DNA from 2 places in the Thioclava nitratireducens genome. Region 2 is predicted to be linked to the other one. Evidence: riboswitches for the same ligand, from Rfam matches in the RefSeq annotation. Region 2 holds a riboswitch; the other holds the start of a gene.

Region 1 (11,416 bases), 610 kb from region 2:
ATGGCCGAGGATCGGATAGTTCCGGGTGATGGCGTGGCGGCCCTGGATCAGGTCGTAGATGCCGACCAGCGTCAGGAAACCGAAAAGGATCGCGGCGACCAGAAACCAATCTGTCAGGATCAAGCCGGAAAGCGCGAAGAGCGTCAGCAGGGCTGACAGGACGAGCGGAGAAAACCGTATGAAACGCGTGAACATGCCCCCTCCCGCGGGGTTTTTTGTCTTGTGTTCGCTTTGCCCGCCCACTCTAGCGTGCGCGGGTTCTATGTCGAAGAACAATTACGCCCGCAACCCCGGATCGGACCAGATAGCCGCCTCGAGCGCATCGAGCCCGTCGGTCAGCGCGGCGGGGCCCGGCTGCAGAATGAGGGTCGATTTGACCTCGTGCAGCCGGTTTCGCGCAACAGCCGGAACGTCCTGCCAGCCTGGCCTTGCGGAAACTTTCTCGGGGCGGAATTTCTTGCCGCACCAGGAGCCCACGATGACCTCGGGCGCGGCTGCGATCACTTGTTCGGGAGCGACGATGCGATCCTTGGCTTTGCCCTCTTTCGCCAGCTCGGCGAAGACATCGCGCCCACCCGCGATCTCGATCAGCTCCGACACCCAGCCGACGGCAGAGATCAGCGGCTCGTTCCATTCCTCGAACCAGACGCGCGGACGGCTCGGGCGCGGCTTTGCGGCGACCTCCGCCAGACGCGTCTCGTAGCCTGCGGCCAACAGTTCCGCCCGCTCGGTGCAGCCCACCAGCGCGCCCACCGTGCAGATCATGTCGAGGATCCCCGCGACCGAGCGCTGGTTGAACGCATGCACGGCCACGCCCTCGCGCACCAGCCCCGCGACGATGTCGGCCTGAAGGTCCGAGAACGTCAGGACGAGGTCCGGCTCCAGCGCAAGGATCTTCGGTAGATCGGCGGAGATGAAAGCCGAGACGCGCGGCTTTTCCTGCCGTACCCGTTTGGGCCGCACCGCGTAGCCCGAGACGCCGACGATGCGCGCGTCCTCGCCCAGAAGGTAGAGCGTCTCGACCGTTTCCTCGGTCAGGCAGACGATGCGTTCAGGAGGAAATGCCATCAGATACCCAATGTAGAAAGTGGTTGGAAAACGGGGCCTTCCGGCGTGATCTTGAAGTGCGCGCGGATGTGAAAGACCTGCGCCAGAAGCGTCTCGGTCAGGACCTCGCCGGGCGGTCCATCCGCCACAAGCCGCCCGCGATCCATCACCCAAAGCCGGGTGCAATGGCGCGCGGCCAGCCCCAGATCATGCAGTGAGGTGACGACGGCGCCGCCCGCCTGCGCGTGGGCGCTGAAGACCTGCATCGTCGCGATCTGCGCCGCCGGATCGAGCCCGGCAATGGGCTCGTCTGCGAGGATCAGCGGGCTTTCCTGCGCGAGCGCCCGGGCGATCAGCACCCGCGCCTGCTCGCCGCCCGAGAGCTGCGTGGCGGCGCGGTCTCGGTAAGTGTCGAGCCCCATCCGGCGCAGCGCTTCTTCCACCGCCGCCGCCCCGCGCGTCGCCTGATCGCGGCCATGCGGCAACCGCCCTAGCGCGACCAGATCGGCGACCGACAGCCCCCAGGCGATTTCGCGCGCCTGCGGAAGCCACGCCGCCGCCCGCGCCCGCGCCATCGGATCGAGCGCCGACAGCGAGCTGTCCCCGCGATGCGACAAGAGCCCCATCGCACCGCGCAGCAGCGAGGTCTTGCCCGCGCCGTTGGGCCCGATCAGCCCGATCAGCTCGCCCGGCGTGACCTGCACCGAGACGTGATCGACGACCGGGCATTCGCCCCGCAGAACGGTCAGGTTTTCCAGCTCCAGCATCAGCCCTCGTGCCCCATCTTGCGGATCATCGACAGGAAGAACGGCGCGCCGACCAGCGCGGTCAGCACCCCCAGTTTCAGGTCGCGCTCAGGCGCGATCACCCGCGTCGCGATATCGGCCAGCGTCAGCATCGCCGCCCCGCCAAGCGCCGAAGCCGGAAGCAGCCGTGAGGGCCGCGCGCCCACGGATTTGCGCAGCAGATGCGGCACGACGAGGCCGACGAAGCCGATCGCACCTGCGACCGCCGTGGCCGCACCGACCATGAGCGCGGTCCCGAAGACGACCTGAAGCCTCAGTTTTTTCAAAGAGATACCAAGCGAAGCTGCAGCATCCTCCCCAAGGCTCAGCGCATCCAGCCCGGCCCCTGCGCGCAGCAGGATCAAAGCGCCCACGATCAGGAACGGCAGTGCCAGGGCGACATGGGTCATCGACCGATCGGCAAGCGAGCCCATCATCCAGAACACGATCTCGGCCGCGGCATAGGGCGACGGAGCGAGGTTCAGCACCAGCGCGGTCGCCGCCGCCGCCAGCGCGGAGACGGCGATGCCTGCAAGGATCAGCACCAGCGCCCGGCCCTCGCGCCCGGCAAGGACCAAGATCAGCGCGACGGCCACGCCCGCGCCCGCCAGCGCGGCGAGCGGCAGGGCCAGGGCGAAGAGCGCGTAGAGCCCGGTCTGGATCGCGATGACCGCGCCAAGCGCCGCCCCTGCAGAGGTGCCGATCAGCCCAGGCTCGGCAAGCGGGTTGCGCAGGAAGCCCTGCATCGCGGCGCCAGACAGCCCCAGCGCGGCGCCAACGCCGATACCGAGGATCGCGCGCGGCAGGCGCAATTCGCGCATCACCAAGCCCGCCGCGCCATCGCCGGAAATGAGCGCGGATATCCCGTCGAGCGGCGAAATCCCCGACGGTCCGATCAGCAGCGACGCTGCGAAAAGCACCGCGCAGAAGGCTGAGAGGAGAATGAGGATCGCGCGATAACTCATTGCGTTAACTTCTCTTTCTCGATCTTGCGCCCAAGCGTCGCCAGTTGCCCTACCGCATTCAGCATCGCCGGTGCGCCGCAGGTCCAGCTCGCATCGCGCAGGCCCCGCACGACCGGAAGATCGCGCAGCACCGGGTGCGCCAGCACCTCCTGCGCGCGGCTCGTGCCGGTGCCGCCTTGCGAGCCCCCCACGACCACCAGATCGGGGCGATCCATCACCAGATCCTCCAGAGGCAACCGTCCGCCCCAGTCGAGCCCCGGCCCGCTGACGACGTTCTGAAACCCTGCCATTTCAAGGATTTGCCCTTCAAGGGTCCGCGGCCCGTAGCCATAGCCCGAGGGCCCGATGATCGCAGCTTTCAGCCCCGGCGCGGGTGTCTGGATCGCCGCCAGCCGCGCATCGAAATCCGCGAGCATCTTCGCCGCGCGACCGGGATGGCCAAGAAGCTTCCCCATCGTCTCGATCCGGCCGCGGATCTCGGGCAGCGAGGTGCCCGGCGGCAGTTGCTCGACCCGGATTCCGAGCGTGCGCAACATGCGGATCGTATCGGGGTTCGACCACGTATCGGCCAGCACGAGGTCGGGATGGAGAATCGAGATTTCTTCGGCGCGCCCGAAGTTTACGGGAAGGTCTTCAGCCTGTTTCCAGTGCACCGACATCGACGGGTCGGTCGCGAAATGGCTGACTGAGACGATCTGCGACGGATCGGCCAGCGCCAGCGCCAGCTGATCGGTGCAGAGGTTCATGGAGACGACCCGCTGCGGCACATCTCCCGCAGGCTCTTCCGCCCATGCGGAGGAGGTCGCCGCCAAGGCGGCGAAAAGGGCGGCGCAAACCGCCCTTTTCAGATCAGAACCGCGCACGCAGCCCCACATAGGCGGCGCGACCCGAGGTGCCGTAGCCCGGCCAGAGCTGGTAATCGGTGTCGGTCAGGTTCTCGATGCGCAGATAGGCCTCCTTCTCGTTGCCCAGATCGTAGGTCATCTGCGCGTTCAGCAGGCCGTAATCGGGCTGACTCTGACGATCGGTGACCACACGCATATCGGCGGCGAGCGTGATCTTGTCGGTCACCTGCGCGTCGATGCCCGCGGTCAACGTATGACGCCCGAAGGCCGAGTTCCACGTCGATCCCGACGACAGCCCGTCGGGGTTCTTCCAGTCGAGATAGGTGTAGCCGAGGCTGTAGTTGATCTTGCTGGTGATCGGCCCTTTCAGCCCCAGCTCCAGCCCCTGCCGCTTCGCGGTGCCCGAGGTCTGGTAGTAGGTGCCGTCGTAGTCGATCAGGTCGTCCACCTCGATATGGAACAGCGTCGCGGTCAGCTTATGCGCACCGAAGTCACGCTCGACGCCGAGATCGTAGCTCAGCGATTTCTCGGGCTTGAGGTCGGGATTGCCCACGTAGCCGTCATAGAGTTCATAACCCGACGGCGCGCGGAAGCCATTGCCGATCGACGCCCGGTAGAGCGTCGCGGCGTCGGCCTGCCACGTCACGCCCAGACGACCCGTGGTGTTGCCGCCGAAATCCGAGTGATCGTCGTGGCGCGCGGAGGCGGTCACGTTCACCCCGTCCATCGGCGAGAAAGCATATTCACCGAAGATACCCGTATCCGCCGTGAGGACGTGGCCCGAGACATAGGTGCCTGTATAGGTTTCCAGCGTGCGATCCGCCCCGAAGGTCAGCCGCCCCGGCCCGAGATCCGTCGAGGCTTTCCAGTCGAGTTTGCGGCGCTTGCCCTCGTAGCCATAGTCATAGACCGGATACCAGCGCGAGGTCGTGTAATAGGTCAGACCGAGCTCGTGATCGAGCGGGCCGGTCGCGAATTTCGCGAAGAGACGTCCGCCCCGCTCCTTGTGGATCGTGTATTCCCCGTCGTCGGAGGGCGGCGAGGTGAAGGCATTGTCGAACTCGCCCCGATCGTTCTGCGCGAACCCGTTGAAGCCGATCAGCAGATTGTCGGAGATGCGCTTCTGCGCGCGCAGGCTGACACGGTCGGCGCGGTAGCCGTCCTTCTCGGTATTGCCGTTCTTCTTGTCGGCGGCCGAGAAGCCTGCAGTGTAAATTTTCGACAGCTGAATCGCGAGCTCGTCATCGCCCTTCTTCCAGCCGAAATTATAGGCCGCATTCGCGGTGTGGTAGGAGCCGAGCTCGAGCTTGACGCTTTGGCTCACGCCATCCTCGGTCGGGCGCGGCGTGTCGAGGTTGATCACACCGGCGACCGCCTGCCCGCCATAGACCGCCGATTGCGAGCCGCGCATGATCTCGACCCGGTCGTAGTTGAACGTGTTGAACCGGCCCAGGTCGGGCAGCACCTGCGTCGCCGACGGATCGGAGACGTCGATCCCGTCCACCATGACCTTCACGTAATTCTGCGACACGCCGCGAATGGTGAAGCCGGTCTGCGCGCCCATCGGCCCGCGCGACAGGATGCCGACGCCCGGCGACTGCGCGATCAGGTTGGCGAGACGGGTCTGGCCCGAACGCTCCAGCTCCTTGCGCGACAGCACGGTGACCGCCTGCGCGGTCTTGTCCGACGATTGCGGCTCGAGCGCGCCGTGATAGATCACGATCTCATCGAGTTGGTAAGGTTGCGCATCTTGCGCGAGCGCGGGGCCTGCCAGCGCTGTGGTGAGCATCAGGCCCACGGTCAAACGGGTGCGGATCATATCCAATTCCCTCGTGCCGCGACTCTGCGGTCGCGTGAACTTCGTATTGCAAGTCTTTGGAAATTTGGAATTTCCGCCGACGGTGAAAAATGTCACCACTGACGGAAGACCGCCTCCGCTGCGCGCCCCGCACAGGCAGAAAGGATGAGCGCCTCGGCAGGTCTCCTGGCTCGCGGGTCCTGGTTCCGGCTGGCCTTCCCGGGTCTCCCCAGTGGCTCAGTCAGCCGTCACTCGCCGCTCACAGTTGCGGGGGCAGCCCCGGAATGAATGCACGCATCGCACCGGGTTCCCTTTTCATCCGCTTTCGCGGAACCGAAGTGCCCCTGCTGTGCCGCGCGCGCCGCACTGAGTCAAGAATATTTCAGCTTTCCACAGCGCGTCGGCAGCGCCGGTTGAACCGGATCGAGGATAGCAGCGCGAGACCGATCAGCCCGGCCCCGATCAGGCCGGTGATCACCTCGGGCACTTCCACCAGCGTCTGCGCGAACATGACGACGGAGAGGATCAGGATCGACCAGAAGGCGCCGTTCTCGAGATAGCGGAATTCGCTGAGCGTGTTACGCTCCACCAGCATCAGGGTCATCGAGCGCACGTACATCGCACCGATCCCCAGACCGATCGCGATCAGGAACAGGTTCTGGGTCAGCGCGAAGGCCCCGATCACCCCGTCGAAACTGAAGGACGCATCGAGCACTTCGAGATAGAGAAACGCGCCGAGGCCCGCCTTGGCCGTCTCGGCGGCGATATTCGTCCGGTCGAGCACGTGGCTGAGCACCTCGACGCCGAGAAAGGTCGCAAGGCCGCAGATGGAGGCGAAGAGGAACTCGTCCTCGCGCCCCTCCGGCAGAATCCAGGTGAAAAGCAGAACGACGACCAGCACGAAGCCGATCTCCAGGCCCCGGATCGACGCGAGCGCGCGCAACCGGCGCTCCAGCGCGCGGATCCAGTCGACCTCCTTGCCCTCGTCGATGAAATAGGTGAGCGCGACCATCATCAGGAAGGCGCCACCGAAGCCCGCGATCGACAGATGCGCGTCCTCGATGATCTCGGCATATTCGGCCGGGTGTTTCGCAGCCAGAAGAACCGCATCCCAAGGTCCGATGCCCGCGGCGATCACGACGATCAGAAGCGGGAAGAGGATACGCATCCCGAACACCGCGATCAGGATGCCCCATGTCAGGAAACGACGCTGCCATTTCGGCGTCATCTGGTGCAGCTTGTTGGCGTTGACGATGGCGTTGTCGAAGCTCAGCGAGATTTCCAGCACGGCCAGCACGGCAGTGATCATCAGGAAAGAGACCGCGCCGCCAAGCCCGCCGGTCTGGGCGAACCCCAGCGCGAAGGACCCGACCAGCCCTGCCACCGTGACGGCGATGGCCCAGGAAAAATAACGATACATGATGGTCATGCTGGCTCCGGCTGCATGAGGCCTCACTTAGGCTTCGCCCCCTGTCTTCGCAAGGGAGCGCACTGTCAGAGTTGGTCTGTGTGACCCTACGGCGTGGGGCGGGTCGGCGGGAAAACGCGGCGCAAGATACCCTGCGCACGGCGGGTCGCGCCCGCTAGAGCCCGACCTCGTCGAGCCAGCCCTTGATCCGCGCCTCGTTCACCCCGAGATCGGATTTCCCGTAGACGAGGTGCCCGCGGATCTGCAGCGTATCGCCTTCGATCCAGAGCGTGGTGACATCGGGAAAGCCCCAGAGGGCCGAGCGCGTCACATAGGCCGCGTAGCCCTCGTCGGCGCTGCCCGCGACGCGCTTGGTGCGCGCGGTGCCCCGGATGATCTTGTCGAGCGCGGCCATCTGCGCCGGCGGATCGGAGACGTCGCGCACGGCCTGAAACCCGCCTGTCTCCGGGTGGTCACCGGGCGCTTTCGCCAGCCCGTCGACATCGAAGCGCGCCGGATCAATCGGGGCGAGGCGCACCCATCCGTCGGCCGCCACCACGACGGCGAGCCCGAGCGCGAGGATCGTCACGGCCCGTTTCATGCCGCCCTCTCCCGCATCGCCCAGCCCGCAAGGGCGATCAGCTCGGTCGCGACATGGGCCCCGGCGATCGCCGTCACCCCGGTCGGATCGTAGGGCGGAGAGACCTCGACCACGTCGCCGCCGATCAGGTTGATGCCCTTCAGCCCGCGCAACAGCTCTGCCGCCTGCCAGCTCGCCAGACCGCCCCAGACAGGCGTACCGGTGCCGGGCGCGAAGGCCGGGTCCAGACCGTCGATATCGAAGGTGAGGTAGCAGGGTCTATCACCCACCACCGCGCGGATGCGTTCGAGCGTGGGACCGATCCCTTCGCGATGCACGCTCGGCGCATCCACGATGTTCACGCCCAGCGTATCGGGATTGTCGGTGCGGATGCCGACCGAGACCACATTCTCCGCCCGCAAGACGCCCGACTTGATCGCCTTGTAGAGGAAAGTGCCATGGTCGATCCGGTCCATGTCGTCATCGGCCCATGTGTCGGAATGGGCGTCGATCTGGATCAGCGCGATCTCGCCATGCGCGGCGACTGCCGCGCGCAGGATCGGCAGCGTGATGAAGTGATCGCCGCCGAGCGTGATCGGCACCACACCCGCCCCGAAGATCGCGCCGAGATGCGCCTCGATCCGGCCCGGCACCTCGGGCACATTGGCATAGTCGAAGGGCATGTCACCGTAATCGACGATCGCCAGCTCGGAGAGCGGGTCATAGCCCCAGCCATAGGGCGCATCGAAAGCCTGCAGCGTCGAGGCTTCGCGGATCGCGCGCGGCCCGAACCGCGTGCCGGGGCGGTTGGTCACCGCCTGATCGAAGGGGATGCCGGTCACGGCGATCTGCGCGCCTGCGAGGTCTTTCGTGTAGCGCCGCCGCAGGAAGCTGGTCGCGCCACCGAAGGTATTCTCGAAGCTCAGACCGCGCGCATCTGCGCGCGTAAAGGCCTGATCCACTTGGGTTTTCGCATCTTCCAGAGCCATGGTCGCCCTCCCTTTCGCCCGCGAAATCTGCGCCAGCCCTCGCAGGAGGTCAAGTTGCCCCGCAAGGCGACGAGGGATGCGTCCGAGCTCGCGCACTCCGACAAGGGCCCGCCCGGGACGATCCGGGCCGGGCAGCGCCCGCAACCGCGCGAACCGGGCGCAGAAGACCGAAGCTCTCATTCGCTCACGCCACCGTGTGTCGCGACTTCACCGAATGGACGCGCCCGCCGCGCCGGCCCGGCAGCCCCGCTTCACCCAACCGATATTGGCCCGCGTGACAACGGCGCGGCAAATCTCGCCTCGGCGCGAAAATTTCCAATGAATGTGACATAGGTCAAACTTGCGAGGCAAACTTATCTATATCACCGCCGCGTGAGCTGGAGGAGTTACGATGCGTTTGACCACTCGAACCAATCTCGCGATGCGTGTGCTGATGTTCTGTGCGGTCAATCCGGACCGCACCGTGCGCAAACACGAGATCGCGGAAGCCTGCAATGCGTCCGAGAACCATCTGGCGCAGGTGATCAACACCCTTGCGCATGAGGATTTCATCACCACCCTGCGCGGCCGCGCCGGTGGCATGAAACTTGCGCGCCCACCCGAACAAATCGGCGTCGGCAACGTGCTGCGCGCCTTCGAGGCCCGCCTGCCTTTCGCGGAATGTTTCGACACCGAGACCAACACCTGCCCGCTGCGCGACGCCTGCCTGTTCCGCGATGCGCTGAGCGAGGCGCTCGAGGCGTTCTACGGAACGCTCGACCGCAAGACCATCGCCGATCTGGTCGAGAACAACACCGCGCTGGAGGCGATGCTCAGCCTGCCCGGCCTGCAACCCATCCCGATCTGCACGGCGGCGCGAGCTGCGCGATAGCCCTTTGAAACAAGGCTCCGCGCAGGCGGCCCCGATAGGTCCGAATTCTTGACGCACTCGCGCCAAAATCCGCGCTTTCGTGTCGGCGACGTCACAGTTTCATGACGGTCGCTCACGCCAATGCGACCAAAAATCAGTTTCGCTTGACCGACCCTTTTCTCGGCGAGAGCCTGTGGCTACTTGTCGCAGCAACGGGAAGACCCCGCTAGAACGCGACTCATCACAAGGCTTAGGTCATGCAACAGCAATCGGGCAATCAATCAGGCCAGCAACAGCAAGGCGGCACGAACCGTCCTGGCCAGCAACAAGGCCAAACGGGCAATACGACCCAACAGAACGGCACCGTATTCGACGATTGGGCGTCCATCTGACGCCCTCTCTCGCGCCGCGATGATAGCGGCGCAGGCAGGCCCCGCAACCGGCATCTTCATCCACCGCCGGTTTTTGCGCCGCCCGCCATTCGATCTCTCCTTCGCGCTGCTCTTGCGTGGCGCGAAGTCCAGCTTCAGACTGCGATGATCCGCCAAACCGTCGCGCTGCCCTTGCCGCGCGGCCCGAAGGACCGTCCGGCACGATGAGCACCTCTCTCACCTCCATCAAGGGGATCGGCCCCGCCACCGCCGAAGGCTTCATGCGCGCCGGGATCACCTCGGCGGAAGACCTGCGCGAGATCGGAGCGGACGCCGCCTATGCCGCCTGGATCGAGGCCGGGAACCCCGCCCATTTCATCGGTTACTACGCACTGCACATGGCGCTGCAGGGTCGGCCGTGGAACGACTGCCGCGGCGCCGAGAAGGCCGCATTCCGCAACAAATTCGACGCGCTCAAGGCGCGGATCGCAGCGGAGGACAGCTCCGCGCCTTCCGCAAAAGAAAAGGGCCGCGCCCGGCTGGACGCGGCCCTCTCGGAAATTGGTCTGATCGCGAAACGCTAGATCAGCCGACGATCTCGAGACCCGAGAAGAAGAACGAGATTTCTTCCGCAGCGGTTTCCGGAGCGTCGGAGCCGTGCACCGAGTTCTCACCCACGGAGAGCGCGTATTCCTTGCGGATGGTGCCCTCGTCGGCTTCCGCCGGGTTGGTCGCGCCCATCACTTCGCGGTTCTTGGCGATCGCACCTTCCCCTTCGAGGACCTGAACGACGACCGGCTCGGACGCCATGAATTCGCACAGTTCGCCGTAGAAGGGGCGCTCTTTGTGCACTTCATAGAACTTGCCGGCCTGTTCCATGGTCAGCTGGATGCGCTTTTGCGCGACGATGCGCAGACCCGCTTCCTCGAACTTGGCATTGATCTTGCCAGTGAGGTTGCGCTTGGTCGCGTCGGGTTTGATGATGCTCAGCGTGCGTTCGATGGCCATGTGTGACCCTTTCCTTGTGTTCGCGGCCGGAAAGCCGGTCCGAAATATCCCGCGCCTGCTATCATGCAGGGGCTGGCTTGAAAAGCCCTCATGGGCGGGCCCGGGGCGAGTCTAGCGCGGTTTCGTGACCGTTTGGTCAAGGCAGACCGGCGGGCCGCCGGGCGTCACGCGCCGAAGGACGCCTCCGGCGGGGATATTTTTGCCAAGCCGAAGGGGCGCGGCGCGCAGCAGCGATTGACTGTCGCGCGCCCCTGCGCCAAGTCAGGCCCCATGTTGCGCATCTCCGATATCTCTTTTTCGATCGAAGGCCGTCCGCTCTTTGCGAACGCCTCCGCTACGATCCCCGAAGGCCACAAGGTCGGCCTCGTCGGCCCCAACGGCGCGGGCAAGACCACGCTGTTTAGGCTGATCCGGGGAGAGCTGACGCTGGATGGCGGCGAGATCGCCCTGCCCTCGCGCGCCCGCGTCGGCGGCGTCGCGCAGGAGGTGCCGTCTTCTTCGACCTCGCTGCTCGACACCGTGCTGGCCGCCGATGAGGAACGCGCCAGTCTTCTAGCCGAGGCCGAGACGGCGACCGATCCGCATCGCATCGCCGAAGTGCATGCGCGGCTCGCTGATACCGACGCATGGTCGGGCGAGGCGCGGGCCTCCGCCATCCTGAAGGGGCTCGGCTTCGACATGGAGGCGCAGAAGCGCCCCTGTTCGGATTTCTCGGGCGGCTGGCGGATGCGCGTGGCGCTGGCGGGCGTGCTCTTCGCGCAGCCCGATCT
Region 2 (11,416 bases):
ACCAGATGCCCCAGCAGCGGCGGAAGCAGGCTCATCGCCCCGGCGAGCGTCAGCCCCGCGATTCCGGGCGACGGAAGCTGCAGCACATCGGAGAGCCCGGGTAGCCACAGCGCCCCCGCGATCAGCACGAGACACAGCACGAGCGCGCCCCAGACATAAGGGTTGCGCGTCACATCATTGCGCAGGGCGTGAGTGTCCCCCTCCCGCATGTTGAACACGTTCCAAAGCTGGCCCAGCGCGAGGGTGACGAAGGCCACCGTGACGGCGGCCCCGGGGGCAAGCTGTAAACCGTAGAGCGCCCCTCCGAAGGCCAGCATCGTCGCGAGGGTTACAATGACCCCAAGAATGACGATGCGTTCCCATTCACGCCTCGCGAGGATCGGCTCCGCACGGTCGCGGGGCGGACGGCTCATTTCGTGTCCGTCGCCATGCCCCATCCCAAGCGCAAGCGCCGGGAAGACATCGGTGACGAGATTGAGAAACAGGATCTGCAGGGGCAGGAGCGGCGCGGGGAGCCCCACCCCCACGGCGATCCCCACCACGAGGATCTCCGAGAGATTGCACGACATCAGGTAGACGATGAACTTGCGGAGATTGCCGAATATCACCCTGCCCTGTCGCACCGCCTCGACGATGGTCGCGAAATCATCGTCCTTGAGCACCATATGCGCCGCCTCGCGGGCGACTTGGGTGCCGCGTTGCCCCATCGCAATGCCGATATCGGCCTTCTTCAGCGCCGGTGCGTCATTCACCCCGTCGCCCGTCATCGCGACGGTCTCCCCCTCGCGCTGGTAGAAACTGACAAGCTCCAGTTTCGTCGCCGGGGCCACGCGGGCGAAGACGCTGGCCTTGCGCAGGCGGTCGAGCGTGTCATCGCTGGCGCTCTCAAGATCGAGACCTGTCAGCTCTCTCCCCTCGATCGCCATTACACCGTCCTCACTGATCCCGGCATCTCTGGCGATGCGTGCGGCGGTCTCGGCGTGATCCCCTGTCAGCATGATCACCCGTATCCCTGCGCTCTGGCAGGCCGCGATCGCGGGCGGGACATCCTTGCGCAGGGGATCGGCGAGACAGGCGATACCGACCAGCGTCAGCCCTTCATAGGGGGCCTCCTCCGTCCCCCCCGCCTGCTTCATAGCGAGTCCGATCCCGCGCAACCCCTCGCCCGCCGCTTCAGCGTTGCGGGCGATCCAGCTTGCCTTGTCCTCATCGCTCAGCGGACGCGCACCCTCCGGCCCCAGAACCTCGGAGCACGCAGCGATCACCGCTTCGGGCGCGCCCTTTGTCGCGTAGAGCATACCCCCCTGCGGAAGTTCATGGACCGTCGCCATCATCAGGCTGTCGGTCTCGAACGCATGCTGGAGCAGGCGTGAATCTGCTCCGTCTTCGGACACCCCTAGCTTTCGCGCTGCACTCAGTAGCGCCAGCTCGGTCGGATCCCCGATCCGGCCATCCTCGCCGTCCCCCAGCTCGGCATTGTTGCACAGCATGCCGATCTGCAGCGCCGCGCGCAGACGGTCGTCCGCGATTCCGCTATCCGGGCCGTCCAGATTCACGCTCCCCCCGTCGAGCAAGACCTGAACCACGCTCATCCGGTTCTCGGTCAGCGTCCCCGTCTTGTCCGTCAGGATCAGCGTGGTCGCCCCGAGCGTCTCGACCGAGGACAACCGGCTGATCAGGGCGTTGCGCTGCACCATCCGCCACATCCCACGCGCGAGCGACAGCGTGGCAACGACGGGAATACCTTCGGGGATCGCGGCCACGGCAAGCGCGACCCCGGTCTGAATCATACCGGTGAGCGGGTGGCCCTGCGCCAGTCCCGTGACGATGATCGCGACGGCGAGGACGATCGTCAGCCAGACAAGTCGCTGCCCGAGCCGCGTCAGTTGGTGTTCGAGCGGTGTGGGCTCCGTGCTGGCCTCCATCGCGAGCTGGCTGATCTTGCCGATCTCGGTCTCCATGCCGGTGCGCACCACTACGCCGATCGCCGCACCCCGCGTCACGGCCGCGCCCTTGAACGCCATATTGGAACGATCCCCCAACACGACGTCGGAGGGCAACGCTTCGGTGATCTTGCGCACCGGAAGAGACTCGCCCGTCAGCACGGATTCATCGCAATAAAGCCCCGACGCTTCGACCAGCCGCAGATCGGCGGTCACAACGTCGCCCGCCTCGAGCATCACGAGATCGCCCGGCACCAGATCGTGGGCGTCGACTTCGCGCAGCATCCCGTCCCGGCGCACCCGGGTACGGACCTCGGCGACGCTGAACAGCGCCTCCATGGAACGGGTCGCGCGCAGCTCGGTGAAGAACCCGATCGCGCCGTTCAGGAGCAGCACGACGAGTATCGCCAACGCCTCGACGATATCGTTGATGACCAGCGAGAACACCGTCGCCAGAACGAGAAGCGCGACGATCACCCCCTGGAACTGATGCAGCAAGATGCTGAGCGCACTGCGCGGTTTCTGACGGCGCAGGGCGTTCGGGCCGTGGCGCGCGAGGCGCGCGGCGGCCTCCTCGGCGGACAGCCCGTCCGGAAACGGCACGGACAGACGCGCCAGCACCGCCTCGGCGGTTTCGACAAATGCTGGTGCGGCGTCGGTATCCTGCATTCCCGGGGGCCTTCGGTGATCCCACGTCGATGGTAAGCCTTTCCGCGGCCTACGCAATCGTCTCGCCTTGCGTAGGAATGCCGCAGAACGCTCCCCCGGCCGCACCCAGATCACGGATCGTTGATCCCGGTCAATGACGGTTCACCGATGTCGCCCCAGCCTAGATCGCAGGTCTGGCTGCGAAATTTCACCGCAAGCGCGACCGGGAGGAGGAGGAAAACATGCATATTTGTAAAGCCATGATGGCGGCGGTGAGTGTCGCTGGCGCGCTCTCGGCCAGCGCCGCGCGGGCGGATGGCACGGTCGAGGTTCTGCACTGGTGGACCTCCGGGGGCGAGGCCAAGGCCGTCGGAGAACTGAAGAAAGCCTTCGAGGCCGAGGGCGGGGAATGGATCGACTCGCCGATCGCGGGCGGTGGCGGCGATGCCGCGATGACCGCGCTGAGGGCGCGCGTCGTGGCCGGAAACCCGCCGACCGCCGTGCAGCTCAAAGGGCCCGGCATTCAGGAATGGGCCCAGCAAGGCGCGCTCAACGACGTCCAGTCCGTGGCGGATGAGGGCAATTGGGACGATGTGTTGCCGCCGGCGCTGGCCGAAATCATGAAATACGAAGGCAAATACGTCGCAGCGCCGGTCAACATCCACCGCGTCGACTGGATCTGGGCCAACCCCGAGGTGCTGAAGAAAGCGGGCGTCGAAGGCATGCCCACGACATGGGACGAGTTCAACGCAGCCGCCGACAAGCTGCAGGCGGCGGGTATCGTGCCGCTCGCCCATGGCGGTCAGCCTTGGCAGGACGCGACGCTGTTCGAAGACGTGGTGTTGGGAATCGGTGGGGCCGATTTCTACCGCAAGGCGCTGGTGGAGCTCGATCCGGAGGCCCTGACCTCGGACATGATGGTCAAATCCTTCGATCAGCTGCGCAAGCTGCGTGGCTATGTCGATCCGAACTTCTCGGGCCGCGACTGGAACCTCGCGACCGCGATGGTGATGCGCGGCGAGGCCGGTTTCCAGATCATGGGCGACTGGGCCAAGGGCGAATTCCTCGCGGCGGGCAAGGTTCCGGAAAAGGATTTCCTGTGCTGGCCCACGCCGGGCAAGGGCTTCGTGCTGAATTCGGACAGTTTCACCTTCTTCAAGGTGGAGGGAGAAGACCGCATCGAGGGCCAGAAAGTGCTGGCGCGGTTGATCATGTCGCCCGAGTTCCAGAAGGTCTTCAACCTCGCGAAAGGGTCGATCCCGGCGCGCACGGATGTGCCGCTCGATGATTTCGACGCCTGTGCCAAACGCTCGCACGAAGACCTGCTGGCCGCGATCGAGAACGACACGCTGGTGCCGTCGATGACGCATGAGATGGCGGTGCCCCGCTCGGTGCGCGGCGAGTTCCTCGATCTTGTGACGGCGTTCTTCAACTCCGACATGAGTTCCGAGGACGCGGTCAAGCAACTCGCTGCCGCGGTCAAGCGCGCGCAGGAAAACTAGGGCCTGCAATGTCCGGGAGGACGGGCCCCATGGCAAGGTTCGGGCGGGCGCTGGAAAGGCGCCTGCCCGCGATTGTCGTCTCTCCGCTTTTCGCGGCGAGCCTGTTCTTCGTCTACGGCTTCATCGGCTGGACGGCCTATATCTCGCTGACCCGCTCGGGGGTGATGCCCGACTACCAATTCGACGGGGTGAGCCAATATGTCCGTCTCTGGCAGACGCCGCGCTGGTACGTGGCGATCCGCAACCTGTTTATCTTTTCGGGCCTGTTCATCTCGATCTCGATGGCGATCGGCATCCTTCTGGCGATCCTGCTCGACCAGAAGGTGCGCATCGAGGGGGTGATCCGCACGATCTACCTATACCCGATGGCGCTGAGTTTCATCGTCACCGGAACGGTCTGGAAATGGATGCTGAACCCCGGCCTCGGCCTGGAGCGGTTGATGCATCAGGCCGGGTTCGAGAGCTTCAGATTCGACTGGCTGGTGAACTCGCATTACGCGATCTACACGGTGGTGATCGCGGCCGTCTGGCAAAGCTCGGGCTATGCGATGGCGCTGTTTCTGGCCGGGCTCCGCTCGGTCGATGACGAGGTGCTGAAAGCGGCGGCGATCGACGGCGCGGGCCCGTGGCGCACTTATACCGGGATCGTGCTGCCGATGCTGCGACCGGTGTTCCTCTCCACCGTCATCATCCTCGCCCATCTCGCGATCAAGAGCTTCGATCTGGTGATCGCGCTGACTGGCGGGGGGCCGGGCTATGCCACCGACATGCCCGCCACCTTCATGTATTCCTTCGCCTTTCAGCGCAGCGAGCTGGGCGTAGCGGCGGCGAGTGCCACGATGATGCTTATGACGGTCATCGCGATCATCGTGCCCTATCTCTACTCGGAACTGAGGAAGACAGCCGGATGAGCGCACGCAGCACAGGCGGGATCGTCCGGCGCAAGGGGCTGCATCACGGCCTGATGCGCGCGCTGCTCTTCGTGGTGCTCGGGCTGTTCTGCATCTACTACCTGATCCCGCTTCTGGTGATGATATCGACCTCGCTGAAATCGCTGGCCGAGATCAGGGAGGGCTCACTCATCAGCCCGCCGCAGGCGCTCGACTTCAGCGCCTGGGAGAAGGCGTGGAACAGCGCCTGCGTGGGCGTGCGTTGCAACGGGCTTGCGCCCTATGTCTGGAACTCGGTGATGATGACCGTCCCGGCGGTGGCGATCTCGACGATACTGGGCGCGCTCAACGGCTATGCGCTGACCAAGTGGCGCTTTCGCGGCGCCGATACGATCTTCGCGCTGATGCTGTTCGGCGCCTTCATTCCGTTTCAGGTGATCCTTCTGCCGATGGCGCGGGTGCTGGGCCAACTCGGGCTTGCGGGCACGGTCCCGGGGCTGATCCTCGTGCACACGGTCTATGGCCTCGCCTTCACGACCCTGTTCTTCCGCAACTTCTTCATCGGGGTTTCGGACGGCATCATTCAGGCGGCGAAGGTCGACGGGGCGGGTTTCTTCGGAATTTTCTTCCGGCTCGTGCTGCCGATGTCGCTGCCCGCGATCGTGGTCACCGTGATCTGGCAGTTCACCCAGATCTGGAACGACTTCCTGTTCGGCGTCGCATTCACGATCGGCGACAGCAACCCGGTGACGGTGGCGCTCAACAACGTGGTGAACACCTCGACCGGGGTGAAGGAATACAACGTCGACATGGCCGCGGCGATTATCGCGGCCCTGCCGACGCTGGCGGTCTATGTCTTGGCCGGGGCGTGGTTCGTGCGCGGTCTCTCGGCCGGAGCGGTGAAAGGGTAGCGATGGCAGCGGGAATTTCCCTTCAGGGCGTGCGCAAACGCTTCGGGACCAACGAGGTGATCAAGGGCATCGACCTCGAGATCGAGGCGGGCGAGTTCATTGTCCTCGTCGGGCCCTCGGGCTGCGGCAAGTCGACCCTGCTCAACCTGATCGCCGGGCTCGAGACGCTGAGCGACGGCCATATCGACATCGCGGGGCGACGGGTCGACGACACCCCGCCGCGCGACCGCGACATCGCGATGGTGTTCCAGTCCTATGCGCTCTACCCGACCAAGACGGTGCGTGAGAACATCACCTTCGGGATGCAGACCCGCCACGTCCCGCGCGCCGATCAGACCAAAGCCGTCGAGGAGTTCAGCACGCTTCTGCAGATCCATCCCTATCTCGACCGCAAGCCCGGCCAGCTTTCGGGCGGCCAGCGCCAGCGCGTCGCAATGGGCCGCGCGCTCGTGCGCAAGCCCGAAGTGTTTCTGTTCGACGAGCCCCTGTCGAACCTCGACGCCAAACTGCGGATCGAGATGCGCACCGAGATCAAGAAGCTGCACCAGCGGCTCGGCAAGACCGTCGTCTATGTCACCCACGACCAGATCGAGGCGATGACGCTGGCGACACGGATCGCGGTGATGGATAACGGCCATATCCGTCAGGTGGCCGAGCCCGGCGCGATCTACGACGATCCGGTGGACCTGTTCGTCGCGGGCTTCATGGGCTCGCCGCCGATGAACATGCTGCCCGGTGTCCTGCGCCGCGGGGGGCCGGAAGGCGTATCTGTCGAAGTGGCGGAGGGCGCGGCAGAAGCGCTTCGGTTCCCCTTGTCCCAAAATCTCGCGGAGCGGATCACCGCCCCCGACGGGCAAAAGGTCGTCCTCGGGCTTCGGCCGGAGGTGATCTTCATGGCTGGGACCGAACTGCCCGGCCCCGACCGTTTCGTCTTCGAACGTCCGGTGGATCTGGTCGAGCCGACCGGACCGGACACGATGATCGTCTTCGCCCTGGGCGAGACCGAGGTGATCGCCCGGGTCCGGCCCGAGGACGCCCTGCCCCCGGGCGCGCCCTTCAGCTTTGAGGTCGATATGGGCAAGGCCAAGGTCTTCGACGCCGAGACCGGGCTGCGCCTCTAACGCGTGCAGCCCGCGGGCGTCCGGTCACCCTTTGCCTTCGGCCTCCGCGACATGGCCTTTCACCTTCAGGAAGCTGTCCGGTGTCACCGAGATCGAGTCGATCCCGAACTCCACCAGTGTGCGGGCGAATTCAGGGTAGTTCGAGGGCGCCTGACCGCAGAGACCGACCTTCGCGCCCACGCCATGCGCTTTCTCTATGACCGTCCGGATCATCCACTGAACCGCGGCATGGCGTTCGTCGAAGAGCGTCGCGAGCCTGTCGCTGTCGCGATCGATGCCGAGGGTCAGCTGCGTCAGATCGTTGGACCCGATGGAGAACCCGTCAAACCGCTCGGCGAAGGCTTCGGCGAGGATGACGTTCGAGGGCACTTCGCACATCACGTAGATCTGCAGCCCGTTCGATCCGCGCACCAGCCCTTCCTCGGCCATCACCGCCAGCACGCGGTCGGCTTCCTCGGGCGTCCGGCAGAACGGAACCATCACCAGCACATTGTCGAACCCGGCCTCTTCGCGCAGCCGACGGATCGCCCGACATTCCAGCCGGAACCCGTCGACATAGGCCGGATCGTAATAGCGCGAGGCCCCGCGCCAGCCGATCATCGGGTTGGATTCCACTGGCTCGAACTGCCGCCCGCCAAGCAGGTCGGCATATTCGTTCGTCTTGAAATCGCTCAGCCGCAGGATCATCGGGTTCGGATAGGCTACGGCGGCGATCCGAGACAGGCCGAGCGCCAGTTGATCGACGAAATATTCGGACTTGTCCTCGTATCCCCTTGTGAGGGTTTCGATTTCCTCCCGCACTTCCGCCTCCTGAATGTCGGAGAAATGCAGCAGCGCCATCGGGTGGACCCGGATCGTGTTCGAGATCACGAATTCCATCCGCGCCAGACCGACACCATCGATCGGCAGCCGCCACCAGCGCGCGGCAATGGCCGGATTGGCGAGGTTTAGCATGACCTTGGTCTTGGTTTCCGGCACCGCGTCGAGGTTCAGATCTTCGACCGTGAACTCGGCAAAGCCGTCATAGACCAGACCCTCGTCCCCTTCGGCGCAGCAGACGGTCACCTCCTGCTCGTCATGCAGCACATGGGTCGCATCTCCACACCCGACGACGGCGGGAACACCCAACTCGCGGCTGACGATGGCGGCATGGCTGGTTCTGCCGCCGTGATCGGTGATGATCGCCGAGGCCCGTTTCATCACCGGCACCCAGTCGGGGTCCGTCGTCGAGGTGACAAGGATCGAGCCGTCCACGAAATCGTCGATATCCTTGACGTCTTCGATCAGGCAGACCCGCCCGGTCGCGATCTGCTCGCCCACCGACAGACCGTTGACGACGACCGGACCGTGCGCGCCGATCGTGTAACGCCGCAAAGACCCGGCGGAGACTCGCGACTGAACCGTCTCGGGGCGCGCCTGCACGATGTAAAGCTTGCCCGTGACGCCGTCCTTGGCCCATTCCATGTCCATCGGCTGCCCGTAATGCGCTTCGATGGTCGCCGCTTGCTGCGCGAGGTCGAGCACTTCGTCATCCGACAGGACGAACCGACCGCGTTCGGCTTTCGAGGTGGGCACGTTGCGCACCGGGTTCGGAGCGTCCGGCCCGGCATAGATCATCTTGATCTCTTTCGCGCCGAGCTTCCTCTCGATGATCGGTTTGATCCCCGTCTTACCGAGGAACGGCTTGTAGACCTGAAACTCGTCCGGCGTGACCGCGCCTTGCACGACGTTTTCGCCCAAGCCCCAGGCCGCGCTGATCAGCACGACCTTGTCGAAGCCGGTTTCGGTGTCGATCGAGAACATCACCCCCGACCCGCCGATATCGGAGCGTACCATCTGCTGGACGCCCACGGAGAGCGCGACATCGAGGTGATTGAACCCTCTGAGCTTGCGATAGGTGATCGCGCGGTCGGTGAAGAGCGAGGCATAGCACTTGCGGCAGGCGGTCAGAAGCTCCTCCTCGCCCGAGACGTTGAGATAGGTCTCCTGCTGACCGGCGAAGCTGGCATCGGGAAGGTCTTCGGCCGTCGCGCTCGAGCGCACGGCGACGGAGACCTCGGGCACCCCTGCCCGCTTGGACAGATCGCGATACGCCTCCCGGATCGCGGCTACGGTCGAGGCAGGCCAGTCCCCGGCCACGATGGTGTCGCGAATGCTTTGCCCCGCGACATGCAGGCTGATCTTGTCGGCATCGTAATCCGCAAGATAGCCCGCGATGGCCTCGGTCAGTTTGTTCTCTTCAAGAAACATCCGATAGGCGTCGGCGGTGGTGGCGAAGCCCGGCGGGACCTGAATACCCTTGGCGCCCAACTCCTGCACCATCTCGCCGAGCGAAGAGTTCTTGCCGCCCACAAGCGCGACATCTTCGCGGCGTAAGCTATCGAAAGGAATGACTTCTTTCTTCGTCGTCATGGGCTCGCCTCTCCTGTTTGCACTTGCGGGCACTCTATCCGAGGCGCGCATCGGGGCCTTGATCTCTGTCAACGCGGAGCCTTTCGGACGGGGCTCTGCCTGCGCACCCTCCAGCCGCCCAATCCGTTCTGGACAGCGCCGGATTTTCCTGCGATCAAATCCGGGATGGTGTCCGGCCCCAAAGGGTCGGCTGAAAAGGGAACACGGTGCGGGCGAGGCCCAACTCCGTGACTGCCCCCGCAACTGTAAGCGGCGAGCGCCACCGAAAACGCCACTGACCTGCAAAGGTTGGGAAGGTCCGGTGAAGCCACGACCCGCGAGTCAGGAGACCTGCCATCTCGGATGCGCCGCCGCGCATCTCGGTCACCTTAAACCCGGGCGGGGTGCCCTGGGACGGAGAGTCGAGAGATGGACCAGATCGGACCTCGCATATCGCCGTGCCGCGACCAATCCCGCCCTTTTGCGCGGAGGGCGCGATGCTTTTGGAACGAACGCTTTCACTCTTACAACTCGATATAGGGCCGATCTCGCCGCTGCGGGCGCGTGAGCTGGGCACGCTGGGCTACATGGAATGGCTTGGCACGCTGCCGGGCGACATGCCCTATGCGAAGGCGGCGATCGTCGCCCATATGCAGGCCTATCCGCACTCCCTGATCTCACCAGCGGTGGAGGTGTTCTGCGAGCTGTTGCTGGAGTCGCTGACCCCGCAGCCTTTCGCCTTGCCGATCGAGATGCCCCCGCCGGTGCGGCGCGGCGGGGCACGCGCCCGGCGCGGCCTCTGACCCGCTTTTCGTCTTGCGGTCGCTCTCTGCGGCCCGACCGAGGACCATTGCAGTAGGGAGCGTCATTCGTTCCCTGCGAGGCTCGGCTCTGTCCAACGATGGTCATGGATGAACTGAGAGGATCTCTCCATGAATGACAACAAACTGACCCGCCTGCTCGACGCGCGCCCGGTAATCTGCGCCGAGGGCTTTCTGTTCGAACTGGAACGGCGCGGCTATCTGACCGCCGGGGAATTCGTGCCCGAGGTGGCGCTCGAATACCCGCAGGCGCTGCGCAATCTGCATGTCGATTTCCAGCGCGCCGGCAGCGATATCGTCGAGGCCTTCACCTATAACGGCCACCGCGAGAAGATGCGCGTGATCGGCAAGGAAGACCTGCTGGAGCCGCTCAACCGCGCGGCGCTGAAGATCGCCCGCGAGGTCGCCGATGCCAAGACCGGAAATCTGATGGCGGGCAATATCTCGAACACGAATATCTGGGACCCGGCAGATCCGGCGCGGCAGGCCGAGGTGCGCGCGATGTTCGACGAGATGGTCGGCTGGGCGGTCGAGGAAGGCGCGGATATCCTCATCGGCGAGACCTTCTACTACGCGGGCGAGGCGCTATGCGCGCTCGAGGCCGCGAAGGCGTCGGGGCTGCCGGTGGTGCTGACGCTGGCGCCGATGGCGGCCAACGAGATGATGGACGGGGTCGGCATCGTCGAGACCTGCCAGAAACTCGAACAGGCGGGCGCCGATGTCGTCGGGCTGAACTGCTTCCGCGGGCCGCAGACGATGATGCCGTGGCTGCGCAAGGTGCGCGCGGCGGTGAGCTGCCATGTCGGCGCCCTGCCCGTGCCCTACCGGACCACGAAGGAGGAGCCCACCTTCTTCAACCTCTCCGATCACAACGGCTGCACCTGCCCCTCGCCGCATGGCCGGACCTTTCCAACCGCGCTCGATCCGCTGGCCTGCAACCGCTACGAGATCGGCGCCTTTGCGCGTGAGGCGCAGGCGATCGGGGTGAATTACCTCGGCGTGTGCTGCGGGGCGAGCCCGATGCATATCCGCGAAATGGCCGAGGCCGTGGGTCGCGAGACCGAGGCCAGCCGCTTCTCGGAGCGCATGGAGAACCACTTCATGTATGGCCAGAACGACCGCCTCCCGGCGCATATCCGGGCGCTCGGCGACGGGGCCTGAGGCAAGACACGCTCCTGTCGCGCGAGAG

What was found. A riboswitch is a leader RNA that binds a small molecule or an ion and turns the genes downstream of it on or off. The one in region 2 is predicted to bind cobalamin.
Region 1: another riboswitch for cobalamin. It lies ahead of BMG03_RS12300 (TonB-dependent receptor plug domain-containing protein); the one in region 2 lies ahead of BMG03_RS09440 (hypothetical protein).

The regions. Positions count from the first base shown of each region.
Region 1 covers NZ_CP019437.1:2,579,044-2,590,459, forward strand. The annotation lists gene BMG03_RS12275 (FMN-binding glutamate synthase family protein) at 1-195, opposite strand, end outside; gene BMG03_RS12280 (cobalamin-binding protein) at 277-1,068, opposite strand; gene BMG03_RS12285 (ABC transporter ATP-binding protein) at 1,068-1,814, opposite strand; gene BMG03_RS12290 (FecCD family ABC transporter permease) at 1,814-2,797, opposite strand; gene BMG03_RS12295 (ABC transporter substrate-binding protein) at 2,794-3,543, opposite strand; gene BMG03_RS12300 (TonB-dependent receptor plug domain-containing protein) at 3,647-5,461, opposite strand; cobalamin riboswitch at 5,600-5,793, opposite strand; gene BMG03_RS12305 (DUF475 domain-containing protein) at 5,823-6,860, opposite strand; gene BMG03_RS12310 (DUF1499 domain-containing protein) at 7,024-7,449, opposite strand; gene speB (agmatinase) at 7,446-8,417, opposite strand; gene BMG03_RS12320 (RrF2 family transcriptional regulator) at 8,809-9,288, shown strand; gene BMG03_RS12325 (TfoX/Sxy family DNA transformation protein) at 9,863-10,222, shown strand; gene ndk (nucleoside-diphosphate kinase) at 10,224-10,646, opposite strand; gene abc-f (ribosomal protection-like ABC-F family protein) at 10,917-11,416, shown strand, end outside.
Region 2 covers NZ_CP019437.1:1,969,109-1,980,524, reverse strand. The annotation lists gene BMG03_RS09470 (cation-translocating P-type ATPase) at 1-2,612, opposite strand, end outside; gene BMG03_RS09465 (ABC transporter substrate-binding protein) at 2,834-4,093, shown strand; gene BMG03_RS09460 (carbohydrate ABC transporter permease) at 4,123-5,004, shown strand; gene BMG03_RS09455 (carbohydrate ABC transporter permease) at 5,001-5,894, shown strand; gene BMG03_RS09450 (ABC transporter ATP-binding protein) at 5,897-7,015, shown strand; gene ppsA (phosphoenolpyruvate synthase) at 7,040-9,427, opposite strand; cobalamin riboswitch at 9,577-9,779, shown strand; gene BMG03_RS09440 (hypothetical protein) at 9,904-10,209, shown strand; gene BMG03_RS09435 (homocysteine S-methyltransferase family protein) at 10,339-11,388, shown strand.